Linked DNA regions of Variovorax paradoxus EPS. The protein of the gene in region 1 binds, or shares a complex with, the protein of each later gene. Links are inferred from orthologs where the notes say so. Each region holds a gene or a part of one and is shown in the gene's direction. Other genes may lie near its edges.

Region 1 (6,885 bases):
GGTCTATTCCCGCGACATGGCAGCCACTAAAGTGAATCAGGTCATGGAGGCCGCGCAGCAGGCTGGGCACCCGCTGCAATGTGTCAGTGAGCCAGTTGCGTGAACCTGTTGAATTGCGCAAGCTCCAACCCATCTGAGAACTTATTTACAGCAAGGCAAAAGGAAATCACATGATTGCCCAGGAACTGGAAGTCAGCTTGCACATGGCCTTCGTCGAGGCCCGGCAGCAGCGCCACGAGTTCATCACCGTGGAGCATCTGCTGCTCGCTTTGCTGGACAACCCGAGCGCCGCAGAGGTTCTGCGCGCCTGCTCGGCGAACGTCGACGACCTTCGGGCGTCGCTCACCAACTTCATCAAGGACAACACGCCGCAAGTGGCGGGTACCGACGATGTAGACACCCAGCCCACGCTGGGTTTCCAGCGCGTGATCCAGCGCGCCATCATGCATGTGCAGTCCACCGGCAACGGCAAGAAGGAAGTCACCGGCGCCAACGTGCTGGTCGCGATCTTCGGTGAGAAGGACTCGCATGCCGTCTACTACCTGCACCAGCAGGGCGTGACCCGCCTCGACGTGGTGAACTTCATTGCCCACGGCATCAAGAAGAGCGATCCGCCGGAAGCCGTCAAGGGCAGCGGCGAAGCCCCCCAGGGCGAAGGCGAAGAGGGCGGCGGCGAACGCAACGAGAAGGCATCGCCGCTCGAGCAGTTCACCCAAAACCTCAACCAGCTCGCCAAGGACGGCAAGATCGATCCGCTGATCGGCCGCGAATACGAGGTCGAGCGCGTCATCCAGATCCTGTGCCGCCGGCGCAAGAACAACCCGCTGCTCGTGGGCGAGGCCGGTGTCGGCAAGACCGCGATTGCGGAAGGCCTGGCATGGCGCATCACCCAGGGTGACGTGCCCGAGATCCTTGCCGAGGCGCAGGTCTACTCGCTCGACATGGGCGCATTGCTGGCCGGCACCAAGTACCGCGGCGATTTCGAGCAGCGCCTGAAGGGTGTGCTCAAGTCGCTGAAGGACAAGCCGAACGCCGTGCTCTTCATCGACGAAATCCACACGCTGATCGGTGCGGGCGCTGCCTCGGGCGGCACGCTCGATGCATCGAACCTGCTGAAGCCGGCGCTCTCGAGCGGCCAGCTCAAGTGCATCGGTGCGACCACGTTCACCGAATACCGCGGCATCTTCGAGAAGGATGCGGCCCTGTCGCGCCGTTTCCAGAAGGTCGACGTGGTCGAGCCGTCGGTGCAGGAAACCGTCGACATCCTCAAGGGCCTGAAGTCGCGCTTCGAGGAACACCATGGCGTGAAGTACGCGGTGGCGGCCCTGCAGGCTGCGGCCGAGCTCAGCGCCAAGTACATCAATGACCGTCACCTGCCCGACAAGGCGATCGACGTCATCGACGAAGCCGGCGCCGCCCAGCGCATCCTGCCGCCGAGCAAGCGCAAGAAGACCATCAGCAAGACCGAGGTCGAGGAAATCGTCGCGAAGATCGCGCGCATTCCCCCGGCCAACGTCAGCAACGACGACCGCAGCAAGCTGCAGACGATCGAGCGCGACCTGAAGAGCGTGGTGTTCGGCCAGGACAAGGCACTCGAAGTGCTTGCCTCCGCGGTCAAGATGGCGCGTTCGGGCCTGGGCAAGGGCGACAAGCCGATCGGCTCGTTCCTGTTCTCCGGTCCCACGGGCGTCGGCAAGACCGAAGCGGCCAAGCAGCTTGCCTACATCATGGGCATCGAGCTGATCCGCTTCGACATGTCGGAGTACATGGAGCGTCACGCGGTGAGCCGCCTGATCGGCGCGCCTCCGGGCTACGTCGGTTTCGACCAAGGCGGTCTGTTGACCGAGGCTGTCACGAAGAAGCCGCATTCGGTGCTGCTGCTCGACGAAATCGAGAAGGCGCATCCGGACATCTTCAACGTGCTGCTGCAGGTGATGGACCATGGCACGCTGACGGACAACAACGGACGCAAGGCCGACTTCCGCAACGTCATCATCATCATGACGACGAATGCGGGTGCCGAGACCATGAACAAGGCGACCATCGGCTTCACCAACCCGCGTCAGGCGGGCGACGAAATGGGCGACATCAAGCGCCTGTTCTCGCCCGAGTTCCGCAACCGGCTGGACGCCATCGTCAACTTCAAGGCGCTGGACGAGAACATCATCCTGCGCGTGGTCGACAAGTTCCTGCTGCAGCTCGAAACGCAACTGGCCGAGAAGAAGGTGGAAGTCACCTTCAGCGACAAGCTGCGCAAGCACCTGGCGAAGAAGGGCTTCGATCCGCTGATGGGCGCGCGTCCGATGCAGCGTCTGATCCAGGACACGATCCGTCGTGCACTGGCCGACGAGCTGCTGTTCGGTCGCCTGACCGACGGTGGTCGCCTCGAAGTCGACCTCGACGACAAGGACGAAGTGCTGCTGGACATCCAGCCGCTGCCGAAGAAGGAAGGCAAGTCCAAGCCTGAAGCCGAAGAGGCCGCCACGGGCTGAGAACCCGGCGTTCCGCGGCCTATGAGGCCGCGGAACCGCCCGCAAAGGCCGGTAGCATCGCGCTGCCGGCCTTTTTCTTTGGGCGGCCGAAATCCATCCACCCGTCTTCGTCACCTTGATCCTTCCCGTCCTCAGCCCCGAATGGAAAACCGGCCTCTCCCTCGCGTGGAGCGGCTACATCGCCGTGCTGTCGATCTGGATCGTGATGCAGAAGCGCGCGCCGGTGTCCACGATGAGCTGGATCCTGTCGCTCGCGCTGCTGCCGTTCGCGGGCTTCGTCATCTATTACTTCCTCGGGCCGCAGCGCTTGCGCAAGCAACGCATCAAGCGGTTGCGCAGTCGTGCCGGAGCGTCCGCGCAGGCTGATCTCGCCCGGTTGCGCGATGCGGCGGAGAACGCACCGCCGGCGCTGCAGCAGATGGCGCGGCTGGGCACCGCGGCCTGCGGGCTGCCGGTGTCGAGCGCGTCCGATGTTGAATTGCTCTCAGGCGGTGCGCGCACCTTCGACGCGATCTTCGAGGCCGTGCGCGCAGCGAAGAACCACATCCACCTCGAGTACTACATCTTCGAGCCCGACAAGATCGGCACCGCGCTGCGAGACCTCCTTGTCGAGCGCGCGAAAGAGGGCGTCGTCGTCCGCCTCTTGCTCGATGCATTGGGCTCCAAGCGCATCGGCCGCCAGTTCATGGCGCCGCTGCACGAGGCGGGCGTGAAGGTCGCGCTGTTCCACGACACCAAGATCGGCCGGCGCCTGCGCCCGGTGACCAACTACCGCACTCACCGCAAGATCGTGGTGTGCGACGGCCGCGTGGGTTTCACAGGCGGCGTGAACATCACCGACGAGGAAGACAAGCGCACCAACCCCGACGCGTACCACGACGTGCACCTGCGCATCGAGGGTAGCGCGGTGCGCTGGCTGCAGACCACCTTTCTCGAAGACTGGACCTATGCCACCGGCGAAGACCCGCGCGGCATGGACGACGCGATGGCGGCGATGCTGCCGCAACTGGATGCCGGCGACATCCCGGTGCAGATCGTGACCAGTGGCCCCGACAACATGCTCGAGCCCATCCACCGCATGCACGTCGAGGCGATTCATTCGGCCACGCACCGTGCCTGGCTCACCACGCCTTACTTCGTGCCCGGCGAGCCAGCGATGATGGCGCTCACGAGCGCTGCGTTGCGCGGTGTCGACGTGCGCCTGCTCGTGCCGCGCCGCAGCGACTCGGCCATCGTGAGCGCCGCCGCACGCTCGTACTTCGACGAGCTGATCGCTGCGGGCGTGAAGGTCTGGGAGTACAAGGCGCGCATGCTGCACTCCAAGACCTTGGTGGTCGATGACCATTGCGCGATGATCGGCACCGCCAATTTCGACAACCGCAGCTTCCGGCTCAATTTCGAGGTCAGCGCGGTGGTCTATGGCCCCGCACTGACCAAGCCGCTTGCGGCGCAGTTCGAGACCGATCTGCACAGTTCCGGCGCGGTGCGCGCCAACCGGCCACAGAATTTCTGGCGTCGCCTCGGCGATTCCATCGCGCGCTTGTTTTCACCCTTGCTCTGAATGAACCACACCTTTCTCTGGCACGACTACGAAACCTTCGGCGCCGTGCCGCGTCGTGACCGTCCCTCTCAGTTCGCCGCCATCCGCACCGATGCCGAGCTGAACGAAATCGGCGAGCCGCTGATGATCTATTGCAAGCCCGCGCCGGACTACCTGCCCAGCCCCGAAGCCTGCCTCATCACCGGCATCACGCCCCAGGTGTGCCTGGAGCGCGGCATTCCCGAGCACGATTTCGCCGCGCAGATCGAGCGTGCGTTCTCGCAGCCCGGCACCATCGGCGTGGGCTACAACACGATCCGCTTCGACGACGAGGTGACGCGCTTTCTCTTCTGGCGCAACCTGATCGATCCGTACGCGCGCGAGTGGCAGAACGACTGCGGCCGCTGGGACCTGCTCGATGTGGTGCGCCTCACGTACGCGCTGCGTCCCGAAGGCATCCAGTGGCCGAAGAAGGAAGACGGCAAGCCCAGCTTCAAGCTCGAAGACCTCGCGCGCGCCAACGGCCTGCTGCACGAGTCGGCGCACGATGCGCTTTCCGACGTGCGCGCGACCATCGCACTGGCCCGGCTGATTCGCGACAAGCAGCCCAAGCTGTTCGATTTCGCTTTCGGCCTGCACAAGAAGGATCGCGTGGCGAGCGAACTCGGCTTGCCCGCGATGCGTGAAACCGCGAAGCCCTTCCTGCATGTCTCAGGCATGTTCTCAGTGGAGCGCGGCTGTATCGCCGTGATGTGGCCGCTCGCGAGCCACCCCACCAACAAGAACGAATTGCTTGCCTGGGACCTCGCCCACGATCCGAGCGAGCTGCGCGACCTCGATGTCGAAACGCTGCGCCTGCGGCTCTTCACCCGCACTGCCGACCTGCCCGAAGGCGTGCTGCGCCTGCCTGTGAAGGGCATCCATCTCAACAAGTCGCCGATGGTGGTCGGCAACCTGCGCACGCTCGCACCACCGATGGCCGAGCGCTGGGGCATCGACCTCGACACTGCCATGCGCCACGCAGCCATCGCACGCGACCTGCCCGACATGAGCGCGATCTGGTCGCAGGTGTACGCGCGGCCGAAGGAGGCCACGCCAGATGTCGATGAAGACCTCTACGGCGGCTTCGTCGGCAACGCCGACCGTCGGCGCCTGAATCAGTTGCGTGGTCTTTCCGCCGGCGAGCTGGCCAAGGACCGCACCGGTTTCGACGACGGCCGCCTCGAAGAGATCGTGTTCCGCTACCGCGCTCGCAACTGGCCCGAATCGCTGGCCCCTGAGGAGACCGAACGCTGGGAGGCGCTGCGCGTGGCGCGCCTGTTCCACGGCGAGGGCGGGGCGCGCACCATCGAGCAGTTGTTCAGCGAAGTGGATGCGCTGTCAGAAACGGCGGACGAACGCGGCGAAGAGATCCTCGGCGCGCTCTACGAATATGCCGAGGCGATCGCCCCTGAGGCCTGAACTCATGGCACGAGCTGCTTTCCGTGTCCGCCTGACGCTGATCGCGCTCATGGTGACCGCGCTCGCGGGCTGCAGCGCTTTGCCTTCCGCGTCGAGGGCCAGCAAGACCTGCGACACCGGCTTCAACGCCTTCGAGCGCGACACGCTCTTCTTCGGCCGGGCGATACCTGCCGGCGGCCAGGTCTCGGATGCGCAATGGGCCGGCTTTCTCGACACCGCCGTGACTCCCGCGTTTCCGCAGGGCCTGACCGTGCTCGACGCCGTCGGCCAATGGCGTGGTGCCTCGGGTGGCGTGGTGCGCGAACCTTCGAAACTGGTGGTGCTGCTGCATCCGCGCAGTGCGAAGGATGACGCGGCCATCGCCGGCATCATCGACACGTACCGCAAGAACTTCGGCCAGGAGGCGGTGCTGCAGGAAAGGCAATCCGTCTGTGTCCGCTTCTGAAGAAAACACCGTGAAAGACCGCAACGTCGTTCGCCGGTTGACCGCCGCGGACGCTGTGGCTTACCGCGCCGTGATGCTCGATGCCTATGCCACGCATCCCAGCGCCTTCACTTCCACCGTCGGCGAGCGCGAGGGCCTGCCGCTCGGCTGGTGGGAGAAGCGCCTGGGCGCGGAGGCGGATGCGACGAGCGTGGTCTACGGCGTGTTCGACGACGAGGGTACGCTGGTCGGCGCCGCCGGGCTGAGTGTCGAAGACCGTGAGCGTGCGCGCCACAAGGCCACGCTGTTCGGCATGTCGGTGATGGCCTCGGCGCGCCGCGCTGGCTTCGGCCGCCGGCTGGTGCAGGCCGTGCTCGATCATGCGCGTGCACACGGCGGGCTGCGCTTGGTGCAGCTCACGGTGACCGAGGGCAACGCGGCTGCACAGACGCTGTACGAGCGCTGCGGTTTCCAGGTCTTCGGCGTCGAGCCGTTGGCCATGGCCTTCGACGGGGCCTTCCTCGCGAAGGTGCACATGTGGTGCGACCTCGAAGGCGCTGGCCGAGGGTGAGCCTTACTGGGTCGGCTTGGCCGGCAGGCCGCTGATGTCCTGCGACCAGCCGAGCGCCGACCTGCACCACTGCTGCCTGCGCGGTGGCAGCTGGTCCCGCTCCGCCATGCTGCCGATGCGCAGCGAGTAACTGACGGGCGGATCGACGTCCGGGCTCGATGCAATGGGCGTTCCGCAGTTCTCGCAGAAGCTCTGCCGGCGGCGTGCGCCGCTTTCGGCGGTCTTGACGTAGACCTTCGGCTGGCCGGTCAGCAGGTGGAAGCTCTCGGCCGGCACGGGCGCCGAGACGCGGTAGGCGGTGCCCGAAAGCACCTGGCAATCGGCGCAGTTGCACAGGCTGACCTTGTCGGGATCGACTTCGGCCTCGTAGGTGATCCGGCCGCAATGGCAGGCGCCG
Region 2 (16,259 bases), 3.1 Mb from region 1 along the record:
GCCGCGGCCGCGCAGTTCAGGTGTTCGGCACGTGGTGCGTGAACGCCGTCATCGGCCCGGTCATGGAGCCCAAGCCGGCGGTCGCCTCCATCGTGAATTTCGGCCGCACGCATGAGCGGCTCTACATGGAGAACAGCCCGTCTTCGATGGCCAACATCGCGTGGCTCGCGGGCGTGCTCGCGCTGCCCGATGCGCGCGCTGTGGTCGACCTCGCGATGACCGTGCCGCTCGGCGCCAACGGCCTGCGCTTCGCGCCTTTCATCAATGGCGGCGGTGGCGTGACGGCGGGCTTCGTGGGCATGAAGAGCCATCACACCCGCGCCGACATGGCACGCGCCGTGGTCGATGCCGTGGCGGCGCTGCATGTGCGCCAGACGGCGCGCCTGGCGGCCGGCGGCCTCGCCGTGTCCGCATCGACCGTGCTGGGCGGCGGTGCGAGCGATGCACGCCTCGTGCGCCTGCTCGCCTCGTTCCTGGGCCGCCCGGTCGAGCGCTGCGCCGACGACGAGACCGGCGCGCGCGGCGCGGCGCTTTACGCCGCCATGTCGCAGGGCATGGACGACGCGGCCGAGGGCAGCGCGCTGCTCGCGCCGTGCGACCTCATCGAACCCGATGCACGGGACGCACGCGCCCATGCGGATTTCAACGCCGATTTCAACGAACTGATCGACAGCATGTCACCTGTATTCACCCACATCGCGGGCGGTGCGCAGAGCGCCGCACGGCCGCCCGAAGGCGCTCGCACCGCAGCGCGCAGCGCGGAGGTTTCTCCATGAGCGCTTGGCAACTTCCCTTCGTGCGTCCTGCCTCTTTGGCGGACCGTCATTTTTCGACCGTGATCGTCGGTGCCGGCATCAACGGCGTCGGCGTGTTCCGCGATCTCTCGCTGCAGCGCGTCGATTGCCTGATCGTCGACAAGGGCGACTTCGGCGCCGGTGCCAGCAGCGCACCCTCGCGCATGATCCACGGCGGCCTGCGCTACCTGGAGAACGGCAGCTTCTCGCTGGTGGCCGAGGCCACGCGCGAGCGCAACCTGCTGCTGCGCAACGCGCCGCACCTCGTGCGCCCGCTCAAGACCGTGGTGCCGCTCGCGAACTTCTTCGGCGGCCTCATGAGCAGCGCGCTCAAGTTCTTCGGCCGCACGCCGCCGCAGCGCACGCGCGGCCTGCTGGCGGTGGCGCTGGGCCTGCGGCTCTACGACATCCTCGGCCGCCGCCAGCGCGTGATGCCGGGGCACCGCATCAGCCGCGTGCCGACCAACGACCGCGGCCTCTTCCGCGCGGCGATCCGCTGGACCGCGACCTTCTTCGATGCGTGGATCAGCCATCCCGAATGGCTCATTCTCGAACTCATCGGCGATGCCTGCCGCGACCAGCCGCGCTCGGCCGCCGCCAACTACTGCCGCGTGATGGGGTGTGCGGGCAACATCCTCACGCTGCGCGACGAACTCACCGGCGCACTCGTGCGCGTGACCGCCGACACCGTGGTGAACGCCACGGGCGCGTGGCTGGACCGCAGCGCGGCCGTGCTCGGCGGCGCAGGCCCGCGCGTGATGGGCACCAAGGGCTCGCACCTCGTGCTCGACCACCCCGCGCTGCGCGATGCGCTCGACGGCCGCATGGCGTATTTCGAGGCGGTGGACGGGCGCGTGTGCATCGTCTATCCCTTCCTCGACCGCGTGCTCGTGGGCTCGACCGACATCCCGGTCGAAGACCCGGACCAGATCGTCACCGAACCCGCCGAGGTCGACTACCTCATCGACGTGCTGCGCGAGGTGTTCCCCAACATGGCCTTCGGGCGTGACCACGTGGTCTACACCTATGTCGGCGTGCGGCCGCTCGCGCGCTCCGATGCCGACAAGCCGGGCCAGATCTCGCGCGACCACTCGGTGGTGGTCGATCCGCCGAGCGCGACGCGCGACATTCCCATCGTTGGCCTCGTCGGCGGCAAGTGGACGACCTTCCGTTCGCTCGCCGAGGAAGCGACCACCGAAGTGCTGCAGCTTCTGGGGCGCTCGCGCACCGCATCGACCGAGCTGCTGCCCATCGGCGGTGGTGCAGACCTGCCGGCCGATGCGGCCGCGACCGAGCGTTTCATCGAGAAGATGACGGCCTCGGGCATGGGCCGCGCGCGCGCACTGACGCTGCTCGCGCGCTACGGCTCGAAGGCACTGCCGCTCGCGCAGCGCCTCGCCGCCTCGGGCGACGTGCCGTTGCAACACGCACCCGACTACTCGGCCGCCGAGCTCTCGTACCTGTGCCTGGAAACCGGCGTGGTGCATCTCGATGACCTCGTGATCCGCCGCACGCTGCTGGCGATTCGCGGCCTCGTCACCGATGCCGCGTTGGCCGAAATCTCGGGCATCGCGGCCGAGGCGCTGGGCTGGGACGCGGCGCGCGCGCACAAGGAGCTGCGCACCTGCGCGACGGCCCTGCGCGAGCATCACAACGTGCGCCTGCAGGCCGTGGCGCCCGACGTGGAACCTTCTTTCGATGCATCATTGATGGCCAGCTCCGCCCTCGGCCAGTCCTAAAAGTGAACAGTCCCAACGACACCCTGTCGACCGTGCTCGACCGCAACTCCGAGTCCCCGCTGTGGGCCCAGTTCCGCGATGCGATCCGCCTGCAGATCCTGAAGGGCGTGCTGCCCATCGGCGCCAAGCTGCCATCCGAAGCCGAGCTGGGCGACCAGTTCGGCATCTCGCGCATCGTGGTGCGCGAGGCCCTGGCCGACCTGGTGCGCAACAACCTCATCTACAAGATCAAGGGCCGCGGCGCTTTTGTGTCGGCGCGGGAGCGCGACGAGGATTTCGTCTCCACGGTGCTCGGCTTCTCCGACGAAATGGAGCGCAAGGGCCGCTCGGTGCGCACGCAGATCCTCACGCAGGAACTGCGCGCGCCCACCGAGCAGGAAGCCGCATCGCTGGGGCTCACCGAGCCCGATGCGCAGGTCGTTGCGCTCAAGCGTCTTCGCAGTGTCGATGGCGAGCTGCGCCTCCTGGTCGAGACGGTGGTGCCCGCAGACCTCACGCCGGGGCTGCATCGCACGCGGCTGGACGACCGTTCGCTCTACGACGTGCTGCGTCGCCAGTACGGCCTGCGCCTGGTGCGCGCCGAGCGCTGGATCGATGCGGTGCTGCCCGATGCCGAAACCTGCAAGCTGCTGGACCTGCCGCACCCCGAGCCGCTGTTGCGCATCGAGTCGATCGCCTATGGCGCGAACGGCCGGCCGCTGGAGCACTACCGCGCGCTGCACCGCTGCAAGACGAGCCGCCTGCACGTGCAGACGACGACCTGAGTTCTCTGCTCGGTCAGGCCTTGGCGGCGTTGCCGCGCGAGGGCCAGAGCACCGAGGCGATCGCGACCATCATCAGCGCGACCGCGACCCAGTCCTGCCAGTGCACGACCTCGCCGAGCCACACCGCGCCGCTGAACACGCCGAGCACGGGGATGAACATCACGCTCAGGGTCGAAGCCACCGGCGGCAGGCCGCGCGCGAGGTAGAACCACGCCGCGTGCGCGAAGCCGAAGATCAGCACCGCGTTGTAGAGGATCGATCCCCAGGTCACCGTGCCCGGCCAGCGCCACGGGCCGCGCTCGAAGAGCAGCGAGAGCACCGTCATCACGACGGCGGTCATCGCCGTCATCCAGAACGAGAGCGTGAGCGTCGGCAGCCCGATGCGCGTGTGGCGCAGCAGCTGCGTGCCCAGCGCCCATGTCGCTGCGGCCACCAGCGCGAGTGCGACGTAGCCGGGCCGCCCCGCGAAGTCGGTGAGCTCATGCCACAGCAACAGCCCCACGCCGACGGCACAGGCTCCCACGCCGATCCAAGAACGCCGCGTGAGCACGGCAGAGAACAGCAGCGCACCGATCACCGCCGAGAACACCGGCATCGTGTACCCCAGGATCGCCGCGCGCCCGCCCGACAGCGCCTTCACCGCAAGAATGATGCAGGCGTGCCAGACGAACATGTTGGTCGCGCCCAGCCACACCAGCTCGGGCCAGGCGCTGCGCGGCACGCGGAACGGCACCTTCATCCACACCAGCGCGATGCCCAGCACGGGCAGGCCCAGCCAGATCGAGATCGCGCGGAAGGCGAGCGGCGGATAGTCGGCCACGCCCAGCTTCATCACCGGCCAGTTGAAACCCCAGGCGAGGGTCAGTAGGACGAGCAGGACGAACTGGCGCGGGGTGAAGGAGGGCATGAACAGGTCTGAGGCTTACAGCAAACGCTTGAGATAACGCCCCGTGTGACTCGCCTCGTTCGCCGCGATGTCTTCCGGCGTGCCTTCGCCCACCACCGTGCCGCCGCCGGCACCGCCTTCGGGGCCCATGTCGATGAGCCAGTCGGCCGTCTTGATGACGTCCAGGTTGTGCTCGATCACGACGATCGTGTTGCCCGCGTCGCGCAGCTGGTGCAGCACCTTCAGCAGCAGTTCGATGTCGGCGAAGTGCAGCCCGGTCGTCGGCTCGTCCAGGATGTAGAGCGTGCGGCCCGTGTCGCGCTTGCTCAGCTCGAGCGCAAGCTTCACGCGCTGCGCCTCGCCGCCCGAGAGCGTGGTGGCCGACTGGCCGAGCTTGATGTACGAGAGGCCCACGTCCAGCAGCGTGCGCAGCTTGCGCTCGATGGTCGGCACGGCCTTCAGGAACTCGTGTGCGGTCTCGACCGTCATCTCGAGGATCTGGGCGATGTTCTTGCCCTTGTACTGGACCTCGAGCGTCTCGCGGTTGTAGCGCTGGCCGTGGCAGACCTCGCAGGGCACGTACACGTCAGGCAGGAAGTGCATCTCGACCTTCACCACGCCATCGCCCTGGCAGGCCTCGCAACGGCCGCCCGCCACGTTGAAGCTGAAGCGGCCCGGGCCGTAGCCGCGCTCGCGCGCGGTGTTGGTCTCGGCCATCAGTTCGCGGATGGGCGTGAAGAGGCCCGTGTAGGTGGCCGGGTTGCTGCGCGGCGTGCGGCCGATGGGCGACTGGTCGACGTTGATGACCTTGTCGAAATACTCGATGCCCTCGACCGACTCGTGCTCGGCGGGCTCTTCGTGCGCGCGGTACAGCGTGCGCGCGACGGCGGTGTAGAGCGTGTCGTTCACCAGCGTCGATTTGCCGGAGCCCGAGACGCCGGTCACGCAGGTCAAAAGGCCGACGGGGAAGGCGACGCTCACGTTCTTGAGGTTGTTGCCGGTGGCGCCGACGACGCGGATTTCCTGCAGGTCGGTCTGCGAGGCGATGTGCGCCGCTTCACGCGCCGCACGCCGTTCGGCCGCAGGGCTCTGCGGAAAACGCGAGGGCTTCTTGCCTTCGTTGAAGGCCGGCTTCTTCACGGCCGGCAGCCATGCGGTGCGGTGCTTGGGCACCTCGATCTTCTTCGTGCCCGAGAGGTACTGGCCGGTGAGCGAATCGGGATTGGCCGACACCTCGGCATAGGTGCCCTGCGCCATCACGCGGCCGCCGTGCACGCCGGCGCCGGGGCCCATGTCGATGACGTGGTCGGCGGCGTGGATCATGTCCTCGTCGTGCTCGACCACGATCACGCTGTTGCCGATGTCGCGCAGGTGTTTCAGCGTGCCGATGAGCCGGTCGTTGTCGCGCTGGTGCAGGCCGATGCTGGGCTCGTCGAGCACATACATCACGCCCGTGAGGCCCGAGCCGATCTGCGAGGCCAGGCGAATGCGCTGCGCCTCGCCGCCCGAGAGCGTCTCGGCGCTGCGGTCCAGGCTCAGGTAGTTGAGGCCGACGTCGTTGAGGAATTTCAGGCGCAGGCCGATCTCGCGCACCACCTTGTCGGCGATGTCGGCCTTGGCTCCGCGCAGCTTGAGCGTCTGGAACCAGGCGAGCGAGTCGCGCAAGGTGAGATGACTCAGCTCGAAGATCGCCATGCGCGGCGGCTCGCCGCCATCGGCCGGTCGGGCCGATTCATCGACCAGGAACACGTTGCGCGCTTCACGACGAAGGCGCGAACCGCCGCAGTCGGGGCACGGCTGGAGGTTCCGAAAGCGCGCGAGGTCTTCGCGCACCATCACCGAATCGGTCTCGCGGTAGCGCCGCGTCATGTTCGGGATGATCCCCTCGAAGGGATGCTTCTTCGTGAGCTTCTTGCCCGCGAAGTTGCCCGATTCCATGGTGTAGTTGAACTTGATCTCTTCGGCGGCCGAACCGTTCAGCAGCACCTGCTGCACCGAGGCGGGCAGCGACTCGAAGGGCGCATCGACGTCGAACTTGTAGTGCTTCGCGACGCTCTCGATCATGCTGAAGTAATAGCCGTTGCGGCGGTCCCAGCCCTTGATGGCACCGCTGGCGATCGAGAGCGACGGGAAGGCCACCACGCGCGCCGGATCGAACACCTCGCGGTGGCCGAGGCCGTCGCAGCTCGGGCACGCGCCCACGGGCGAGTTGAACGAGAAGAGGCGTGGCTCGAGCTCCGACAGCGAGTAGTGGCAGATCGGGCAGGCGAACTTGGCGTTGAACAGGTGTTCCTTGTCGGCCACCCCTTCAGCGCCCAGCTCGAGCGCAATCGCACGGCCTTCGGCAAGGCGCAGCGCGGCCTCGAAGCTCTCGGCCAGGCGCTGCTGCATGTCGGGGCGTGCGCGCAGGCGGTCGATCACGACGTCGATGTCGTGCTTCTCGGTCTTCTTGAGCTTGGGGAGGTCGTTGTATTCGTACGTTTGCCCGTCGACGCGGAAGCGCACGTAGCCCGCGGCCTGCATCTCGGCGAAGAGCTCGAGGAACTCGCCCTTCTTCTCGCGCGCCACGGGTGCCAGGATCAACAGGCGCGGTTCGTCGGGGATGGCGAGCGTGGCGTCGACCATCTGCGAGACCGTCTGCGCCTGCAGCGGCAGGTGGTGGTCGGGGCAGTAGGGTGTGCCGGCGCGGGCGAAGAGCAGGCGCAGGTAGTCGTGGATCTCGGTCACCGTGCCCACGGTGGAGCGCGGGTTGTGGCTGGTGGCCTTCTGCTCGATGCTGATCGCGGGCGACAGGCCCTCGATCACGTCCACATCGGGCTTGTCCATCAGCTGCAGGAACTGCCGCGCATACGCCGACAGGCTCTCGACATAGCGCCGCTGCCCTTCGGCATACAGCGTGTCGAAGGCCAGGCTCGACTTGCCCGAGCCCGACAGGCCGGTGATCACCACCAGCTTGTTGCGCGGAATGTCCAGGTCGACGTTCTTCAGGTTGTGGGTGCGCGCACCGCGGATGCTGATGCGCTGCTGCGCCAGCACCGCGCCGAGGTAGGTGTCGCGTTCGCGTTGCGCGTCGCGTGCGCTTTCCTCTTGGGCGGCGAGTTCTTCAGTGGCTTTGGAATTCAAGGGGGCGATCGTCCGAGGGCAACCGGACATGATAGTCCGAGCAGCATTTCATGGCCAATGGACGGCTTCTGGCGCTTTCATGGCTGCTTCGCTGGTCGGCGCGTTCCAGGAGCCCGGCGGTGGCGCCCCGCCGGCCGGCATCGGGCACAATCCCCGGTTCTCTTTCTCCTCCTCCTTCATCTACTTATCAGGGGCAGTGCATATGGCATCGGTCAATAAAGTCATCGTCGTCGGCAATCTGGGGCGCGACCCCGAAATGCGTACCTTCCCGAGCGGCGACCAGGTCGCAAACGTCACAGTGGCCACCACCGATCGCTGGAAAGACAAGCAAAGCGGCGAAATGCGCGAAGCCACCGAATGGCACCGCATCGTCTTCAACGGCCGCCTGGCCGAAATCGCCGGCCAGTACCTGCGCAAGGGCTCGCAGGTGTATGTCGAAGGCTCGCTGCGCACGCGCAAGTGGACCGACAAGGACGGCATCGAGAAATACACCACCGAAATCCGCGCCGACCAGATGCAGATGCTGGGCAGCCGCCAGGGCCAGGGCGGCCCGTCGGGCGGTCCGGAAGACGACGGCGGGTATTCGCAAGGCGGCGGCGGTGGTGGCTACTCGCAGGGTGGCAATGGCGGCGGCGGCGGCGGCGGTGGTGGTGGTGGCTACGCTCCCCGCGCTCCGGCTGCGGCACCCCGGGCACCTTCGGCTGCTCCGCGCCAGGCACCGGCCAAGTCGTCGACGGGCTTCGACGACATGGATGACGACATCCCGTTCTGACCCGACCCTTCTCTCCCGTATGACCGAAGCTCTCTCATTGCTGCTTCGGTCATGCGTCTTGCCCGGCACATCCTCGTCCCCGGCAACGCCTTGAACCCCGTCCCGCAGCCCGCACCCCGATGAACGTCCCCATGGTGCGCGAGCTGCGCGCGTGGTTCTTCGAAGGCCTCTCGAAATACCGCGCCGCGCCCCTCTGGGCGAATGTGGTGCTGGTCGTCTCCCTCGCCCTCCTGGCGCTCATGATCGTCTTCTTCGGCGGTTCCTCCGCCGCGCCAGGCGTGCCGGCGACCCGGATCACCCATGCCGACTGGCAGGTCACCGAAGCGCCGGGCTTTCGCGAACCCTCGATCGTCATGGACAGCCGGGCCTTGCCAGACACCTGGCAGTCCATCGAGCTGCCCCTGTCCCTGCCCATCGCGCTGCTGCGCCAGACCGACGACCGCTTCATCGCCAGCGCAACGCGCACCACGTGGCTTCGCGTGGCCGTGCACGACCTGCCCGTCACCACGGGCCCGCTCGCGCTGTACGGCGTGCGCATCAAGACCGACGGCACCATCGCGGTGTACGCCGACGGCCGGCTGGTTCACCGCGACCAGGAAAACGGACCGCTGTGGAACAGCACCCGCACGCCGCTGTGGGTGGTGATCGAGAAAACGCCCGATGCCGTACCGCTGAAGGAAATCCTCATCCGCCTGGAGCACACGCGCAATGCGCAGGTGGCGGTGTCTTCGCTTTGGCTGGGCCCGGTCGATTCGCTGAAGGACCGCTACAACAAGCGCCTGTGGTTCCAGCAGGACCTGCCCGCCATGCTCGGCGCGGCCTTCATGGCGGTGGGCCTGTTCGCACTGTTCGTGTGGTTCCGGCGCCGGCACGAGACCGGCTACCTGCTTTTCTTCAATCTCGCGACCACGTCGTTCCTGCGAAGTCTGCATTTCTACGTGAGCCTGCCGGTGGCCAACGACTGGTTCGCCTGGCTCACGGTCAACTCGCTGTTCTGGCTGGTCGCGGTGGTGCACTTTGCGCTGCGCCAATTGCATGGCCGACCGCTCCAGTGGCTCACGTACGCGGTGGTCGGCTGGACTGCGCTGATCGGCGTGCTGACCCTGCCGGGCCTCGGCATCCTGACGAACACCCCGCAGGTCACGCCGCTCATCTACGTCGGCGCGGCCGCCATGGGCGCGGCCGTGGCGCTGGTGGGAGGCATCAGCGCCTGGCGCCGCTCGAACGAAGGCCGGCTGGTGGCCGTCGGCATCGGCGTGTGCGTGCTGCTGGGCCTGTCCGACTGGCTGCTGCAGAACAACTTCGCGAATCCGGAGGGCTGGTACCTGGGGTCCTACACCAACGCCGTGACCTTCGCCGTCTTCGGCACGCTGATGTACCGGCGCTACGTCAACGCCATCGCCGAGGTCGAACTGGTCAACGCCAGCCTGGCCGAGCGCCTGCAGGCGCGCGAGGCCGAGCTCGAACAGAGCCACCGCCGGCTGCGCGAGGTGGAAAAGCGCCAGACCATCAGCGACGAGCGCCAGCGGCTGATGCAGGACATGCACGACGGCCTGGGCTCATCGCTCATCAGCGCGATCCGTTCGGTGGAGAACGGGCGCCTCAGCGACGAGAAGGTGTCGCATATCCTCAGAAGCTGCCTGGACGACCTGAAGCTCACCATCGATTCGATGGAGCCGCTCGAGGAAGACCTGCTGCTCCTGCTGGCCACGCTGCGCTACCGCCTCGGTCCCCGGCTCGAGGGCTCCGGCGTCGCGCTGCGCTGGGAGGTGCAGGAGATCCCGCCGCTCGACTGGCTCGACCCGACCAGCGCGCTGCACATCCTGCGCATCGTGCAGGAGAGCATCGCCAACATCCTGCGCCACACGCGCGCCACCGAAATCCGCGTGGGCACCGCGCCCGAGGCCGAGGGCGTGCGGGTGACCATCGAGGACAACGGCCAGGGCTTCGACGTCGACAAGGCGATGGCCGAGGCCGGCGGGCGCGGCATGCAGAACCAGTTGCGCCGTGCGCAGGCCATCGGCGGGGGCGTGAGCTGGCGCTCGGGGCCGACGGGCACGCTGTTCACGCTGTGGCTGCCGCTGCAGCGCAAGCCGCGGAAGGCTTGAAGCCCGCGCTCAGTCGGCGCCCGCGTGCCCTTGGTGCTGCGGCAGGTCGTCGTTGATGGCGAACCAGGGGGCCTTCGAGCCGACGAAGATGTGTGCGCTGGGTCGGATGGACGGATCGTCGACCAGCGTGCCCAGGGTGACGTGCACGAACATGCCATCGCGCACCACCGAATACAGGAACGAGCCGCACTTGCCGCAGTGGATGTCGCCGGCGTCTTCTTCGCCGTGGATCAGCAGCGTGTCGGCGCCCTGCGTGATCGCCAGCTTGTGCCGCTCGATGCCGGCAAAGGGCTTGAAGGCCGAGCCCGTCGCGCGCCGGCAGTCCGCGCAGTGGCAATTCAGGGCGTAGGTGAATTCGTCGGCCACCGTGTAGTGGACGGCCCCGCACAGGCACTTGCCGGCGAGGCTGCGGACGGTGGTTGTCCCGGGGCTTGTCACCGGTGTCTCTCGCAACCGAAGAAGGCGTCAGCCCGCCAGGCCCACGTACACGTTCTGCACATCGTCGTTCGCGTCGATGGCTGCCAGGAAGACTTCGACTTCTTCCAGATCCGCGGCGCTCAGGCTCGCCGGATCGACCGGGTTCTTCGGCTTGTAGCCCAGCTTGGCCGAGAGCACCGTGAAGCCCTGCGCCGGCAGCGCGCGGCTCACGAGGTCCAGGTCGGTCGGGTCGGTGAGGAACACCGTGGCGTTGCTTTCGCCGGCCGGCTCGAAGTCCTGCGCGCCGGCTTCGATGGCGGCGACCTCGGCATCGGCCGTGGCGTTCGCGGGCTCGGCTTCGATCATGCCGACGTGATCGAAATCCCACGACACCGAGCCCGAGGTGCCCAGTTGGCCCTTGCGGAACAGCACGCGCATTTCAGGTGCGGTGCGGTTCACGTTGTCGGTCAGGCACTCGACCATCACCGGCACGCGGTGCGGCGCGAAGCCCTCGTAGATCACATGCTCGAAATGCACCGCCTCGCCCGTGAGGCCCGCGCCCTTCTTGATGGCCCGATCCAGCGTGTCCTTGGGCATCGAGACCTTGCGGGCCTGCTCCACCACCAGCCGCAGGCGCGAATTGGAGGCCGGGTCGGCGCCGTTGCGCGCGGCCATCATGATTTCCTTGGCCAGCTTTCCGAAGAGGCGGCCCTTGGCATTGGCGGCCAGGTCCTTGTGCTTTGCTTTCCACTGTGCGCCCATGGCGGTGTTCCTTCGATTCGGGGGAGCTACTGTAGCCGCAGCGCGCCGGGCCGCAGTTTTCTCCAAGTTTCGGGGGCGGGGCGTCGCTACGCTCGCGTCGTTTCCTCATCATCGATACAGACGACACCATGCCCTCCATCGAAACAAGACAACAGCAAACGGAAACTTTCCATCGACTCCACGCCGGCGCCGATCCTTTGGTGCTCGTGAACGCATGGGACGCGGTCAGCGCGCGGATCGTCGAGCGCGCCGGGGCGAAAGCCATCGCCACCACCAGCGCGGGCATCGCCTGGGCGCTCGGCTACCCGGACGGCGAGCGCGTGCCCGTCGATGAACTGCTCGCCGCCACCGCGCGGATCTGCCGCGTGAGCCGCGTGCCGGTCACGGTCGACATCGAACGCGGCTTCGGCGACAGCACCGAGACCGTATGCGAGGTGGTGCGCGCGTTCATCGACATGGGCGTGGCCGGCATCAACATCGAAGACGGGACGCTGCCCGGCACGCGGGAACTCGCGCCGCCGGAAATCCTTTGTGAGCGCGTCGCTGCGCTGCGCAAGCTGGATGTGCGCCTCTTCATCAACGCCCGCACCGACACCTACTTCGTCGCCAACGACGACCCCGCCGCGCGCTACGCAGACACGCTGCGGCGCGCCCGGCTCTACGCAGCGGCCGGCGCCGACGGCATCTTCGTGCCGGGCATGTCGAAGCTGGAGGAAATCGCGAGCCTTGCTGCTGCGGTGCCTTTGCCGGTGAACGTCTACGCCGGCCACACCCAGGCACCGCCGGTCGCGGTGCTCGCCGGCGCTGGCGCGAGGCGCATCAGCCTGGGCTGCGGCCCGCTGCAGGCGGCGCTCGGGTTGCTCGGACGCATCGCCGCCGAGGCCTTCGACGGCAGCGACGCCGGCTTTCGCGCGATGAGCGCCGGGATGCTGTCCGCAGGCGAGATCAACGCCCTTTTTTCCGGCACGTCCTGAGAAAAAGGCTGCAGGAAGGCTTGGGGTACAGTGGCGACCCCTTGCCGCAGCCGACCCCTACCGACCCCCTCGTCCCGTACAGCATCCGCCTCGAATCGGTCACGCTGGTTCGCGGCGAACAGCGCGTTTTCGACGAGCTGACGCTCAGCCTCGACGAAGCGCGCATCGGCCTCGTCGGCGACAACGGCGCGGGCAAGAGCAGCCTGTTTCGCCTCATCAGCGGGCTCGACCAGCCGCAGCAAGGGCGCGTCGTGGTGCATGGCTGCGACACGCAGGGGACGCAGGCCGACCGCCGCCAGCTCTCGCAGCACGTGGGGCTGATGTTCCAGAACCCCGACGACCAGATCATCTTTCCCACCGTGGCCGAGGAGCTCGCGTTCAGCCTCACGGCGCGCGGCGAAACGCGGCAGGCGGCGCGCGAGCGGGCGCGCGAATTCCTGGCCGAACGCGGGCTCGCGGCGTGGGCCGGGCGCGCGATCGGCGAACTGAGCCAGGGGCAGCGGCAGCAGGTGTGCCTGCTGGCGCTGCAGATCGGCCAACCCGCCACGCTGCTGCTCGACGAGCCCTTTGCAAGCCTCGACCTCTTGAGCCAGGCGCGGCTCGCGGCGCAGCTCGAAGCGACGGGCCAGCAGATCGTCGTCTCCACGCACCTGCTCGAACATGTGTACGACTTCGAGCGCGTGCTGTGGCTCGAACAAGGCCGGGTGCGTGCCGATGGCCCGGGGCGCGAAGTCTGCGAGGCCTATGCCGAGAACGTGCGCCAGCGCGCCGAGGCCGAGCGGGGCCCACGCCATGCGTAGCCTCTACTCGTCGCATCCGACCTGGACGCATGCGCTGCCGGCGTGGGTCAAGCTCGCGGTGCTTTCGGTGTGCGGCACGCTGCTGGTGCTGGTCGAGCGGCCGGTTCACCTGGGCATCGCCTGCGTCGTCGTGTTGCTGCTCTTCGCATCGCTCGGCCGCACGGCGTGGCTGCGCGTGCGGATGCTGGCGGGCATCGCGATCGGCTGCGCGCTGATCGTCGGCTTTCACTGGTTCCTGGGCACGACTGTGCTCGGCGTGGCGAGCGCGCTGCGGCTCGCGAGCGCGGCCGTGCTCGCGCTGATGCTGACGCTCACCACGCGCTTCGAAGACCTGCTGGCCGTGCTCGAAACCGTGATGCGGCCGCTGCAGCGTTTCGGCGTGCCGACCGAGCGGATCGCGCTCGGCATCGGCCTGATGCTGCGCTTTGCCGAGAACTTCTACGTGCAGTGGCAGCGCCTGGACGACGCCTACCGCGCCCGCGCCGGGCATGGCGGCGGGCTGCGCCTCCTGGCGCCGCTGACCATCCGCACGCTGCAGACCGCCGAGCGGGTGGCCGATGCGCTGGCCGCGCGGCTGGGCCGATAGCAGCGCGGCGCAGAATCCGACGAACACCCCTCTCCGAATCGCGTCATGACCACCACCGGCTCCATCACCTCGTCCCGTTCGCTCTCGTACATCGCGCTGTTCGCCGCGCTGATGGCGGTGTTCGGCCTGATTCCCAAGGTCGACCTGCCGTTCGGCGTGCCGATCACGCTGCAGTCGCTGGGCGTGATGCTGGCCGGCTGCCTGCTCGGGCCTCGGCGCGGCTTCTTCGCGATTGCGCTGTTCCTGCTGGCGGTGGCGCTCGGGCTGCCGCTGCTGCCGGGCGGGCGCGGCGGGCTGGCGGTGTTCGTCGCGCCGGCCGGCGGCTTCCTGTTCGGCTGGATGTTCGGCGCCTTTGCTTGCGGGCTGCTGATGCGCCGCATGGCCGGCGCGACCGGCAAGGGGCTGCTGGCCGCGGCGTTCCTGTCGTCGGTGGTCGGCGGGATCGTCGTGGTCTATGCCTTCGGCATCGTCGGGCTCTCGCTGATCGCCCACATGTCGCTCACGCAGGCGGCGCTGGCGATGCTGGTGTTCATTCCCGGCGACCTCATCAAGTGCGGCATCTGCGCGATGCTCGTGCAGACGGTGATGCGCGGCATGCCGAGCTGGCGGCTCGACCGCGACTGAGCAGCGCTACAGCCCGCGCCGCTTGAAGACGGTGCGCGAGAGGTAGTCCTTGCGCGGGCCCTTCACCAGGTGCTCGATGACGAATGAGCCATCCGCGCGGAACCGGTAGACGCTGTCGTACTGGTCGGCAACGCAGAGGTGGCCGGCCGATCCGACGAGTTCGTCGCCTTCGCGCACGATGGCGATGTCATGAAAGAGCCGCGGCGGGACTTCGGCAAAGAAGACCGAGAACCCTTTAGGACTGCGTTCGAAGACGTACTCACGGTGCCCATCGAACGCCTGCCCGTTAGGCAGTTGGATCCGGCCCTCTTCGCGGTATTTCAGCTGGCCGGCGTCGAGCCGCACGAACCGGGCGGTTCCGGCCATCGTGGCCTTGCCCTCGATGACGCGGTCCAGGTCCCAGACGCCTTCCAACAGGTCGAAGACCGTGTCCGGCATGCCCCAGGCGAGGGGCGGGAGAGGCGTCGTTTCCATGTCCCGAACTCTAAGCCAGCCCGAGTTCCCTGACCTTTGAGCATTGATTGTTTCCGTTCTGTGAACGCCGCGGTTCCTTTTGCTAAGGGTTTTTACGTAGATGGCGTCGCACAATACATCCACAGACCGGCCCCCAAGCCGATCTGGGTGAACAGGGCCCCGAGCGAGGTGGCCGCCCCCCGGAGGGACGGTGACCCACCCAAGACCGGTTCGAAATCATCCGAAGCAAAAACTGAACTGAATTGAAGGAAATCCAAATGACCGCCTCGAAGATCCTCTCCGCCGTTGCTGTTGCCCTGATGGCTGTTGCCGGTGCCGCCCACGCCGAAAGCTATGACGGCGTCCACCAACTGACCTCGGCCGCCTCCCGCGCCGATGTCGCCAGCCAGGCCGTGGTTGCCGCGCACAGCGCCAACCCGTACGCCACCGGCGCCAATGCAGGCCCTGCGCAAGTGTTCGTCTCGTCGACCAGCCGCGCTGCCGTCCGGTCGGAAGCCGTTGCCGCCGCACACAGCGCCGATCCGTACGCCGAAGGCGCATCGGCTGGCGTGGCCCCGCTGGTCGCCAGCACCGTGGACCGCAACGCCGTTCGCGCCGCAGCCCGCGCTGCCGCTCGTGGCGACGCACTGCCGCTGTAATCCTCCGAGAGCGTCAGCTCTTGTCGAAGCCGGCCCTGCGAAAGCAGGGGCCGGCTTTTCTTGTCGTCTCGTTTCGCACGCCCGAGTCAGCGCGCGGGCAGCAGCCGCAGGCCGGCGACGACGAAGGGCGCGCTGTCCGGCGCGGCCGCTTCGTGCAGCGTGACGAACCACTGCGCCGACGCGTCGTCGGGAGCGGGGCGCGCGCAAAGCTCGCACGCATAGAGCACCCGGCCGGCGCGGGTCAAGTCGTCTCGCAGGGCAACCGCTTCGTCGCGGCATTCGTCCATCACGCTCCAGCGGCCGTCGGTTTCGCTGCGGATCGACCGCCGCATCAGCCGCACGGCAATGCGCTCCGGCGCCACCGTGCGCTCGCCTGCATGCGCGTCGGGCACGGTTGCCAGCAGACGCACGTCGAGCGGCTCGCCGACGCGAAAGCCTTCCCCGCGCTCCAGCGACATGCCGCTCAAGGCCACGCGCACACGGCGCCGCTCGCGCAAGGTCGTGGCGACGAAGACCACCGTCAGCACCGAGAACATCGCGAACACCGGCAAGCCGACCGCCATCCAGAGCCATTGCCAACCGCCGGCCAGCGCCCAGGTCATTGCCCTGACGCCGAAGACCGCGAAGAAGGCCAGCACCGCCAGCGCGACGAACCAGGCCACCCAGTCGCCGACGGATCTGCGCACGCGTTCCGTGGCTTGCGGTGCATCGGAGGTCCATTCGGCAGGGAGCGTTTCATCGACCGTTGGCAAGTCGGCTGATCGTCGATCGGGTGGATCGGGCCATGGCGTCCAGAAA

What was found.
Region 2: the proteins of sbcB (region 1) and ssb are in contact, whole or in part, in a crystal structure (PDB 3C94), measured with the Escherichia coli proteins. The link is inferred for Variovorax paradoxus EPS from one-to-one orthologs.

What each region holds. Positions count from the first base shown.
Region 1 is NC_014931.1:3,507,403-3,514,287, reverse strand. The notes cover bases 3,274-6,273. They hold sbcB (exodeoxyribonuclease I), read left to right. Parts: upstream 3,274-4,053; coding sequence 4,054-5,493; downstream 5,494-6,273. Other genes in these bases: VARPA_RS16245 (GNAT family N-acetyltransferase), read left to right, coding at 5,949-6,273; VARPA_RS16250 (DUF3574 domain-containing protein), read left to right, coding at 5,498-5,938; cls (cardiolipin synthase), read left to right, coding at 3,274-4,053. Also shown: ATP-dependent Clp protease adapter ClpS, read left to right, coding at 1-103; ATP-dependent Clp protease ATP-binding subunit ClpA, read left to right, coding at 171-2,492; more of cls, read left to right, coding at 2,608-3,273; more of VARPA_RS16245, read left to right, coding at 6,274-6,488; VARPA_RS16240 (GFA family protein), read right to left, coding at 6,492-6,885. UniProt on the Escherichia coli protein: Degrades single-stranded DNA (ssDNA) in a highly processive manner.
Region 2 is NC_014931.1:419,294-435,552, forward strand. Bases 6,591-9,293 are described here. They hold ssb (single-stranded DNA-binding protein), read left to right. Parts: upstream 6,591-7,508; coding sequence 7,509-8,078; downstream 8,079-9,293. Other genes in these bases: uvrA (excinuclease ABC subunit UvrA), read right to left, coding at 6,591-7,336; VARPA_RS02000 (sensor histidine kinase), read left to right, coding at 8,198-9,293. Also shown: VARPA_RS01970 (FGGY family carbohydrate kinase), read left to right, coding at 1-776; VARPA_RS01975 (glycerol-3-phosphate dehydrogenase/oxidase), read left to right, coding at 773-2,533; VARPA_RS01980 (GntR family transcriptional regulator), read left to right, coding at 2,536-3,297; VARPA_RS01985 (DMT family transporter), read right to left, coding at 3,311-4,204; more of uvrA, read right to left, coding at 4,220-6,590; more of VARPA_RS02000, read left to right, coding at 9,294-10,186; VARPA_RS02005 (GFA family protein), read right to left, coding at 10,196-10,624; VARPA_RS02010 (YebC/PmpR family DNA-binding transcriptional regulator), read right to left, coding at 10,652-11,365; VARPA_RS02015 (isocitrate lyase/PEP mutase family protein), read left to right, coding at 11,494-12,339; VARPA_RS02020 (energy-coupling factor ABC transporter ATP-binding protein), read left to right, coding at 12,381-13,139; VARPA_RS02025 (energy-coupling factor transporter transmembrane component T family protein), read left to right, coding at 13,132-13,725; VARPA_RS02030 (biotin transporter BioY), read left to right, coding at 13,771-14,349; VARPA_RS02035 (DUF6314 family protein), read right to left, coding at 14,356-14,823; VARPA_RS02040 (hypothetical protein), read left to right, coding at 15,081-15,461; VARPA_RS31535 (hypothetical protein), read right to left, coding at 15,548-16,259. UniProt on the Escherichia coli protein: Plays an important role in DNA replication, recombination and repair. Binds to ssDNA and to an array of partner proteins to recruit them to their sites of action during DNA metabolism. Acts as a sliding platform that migrates on DNA via reptation.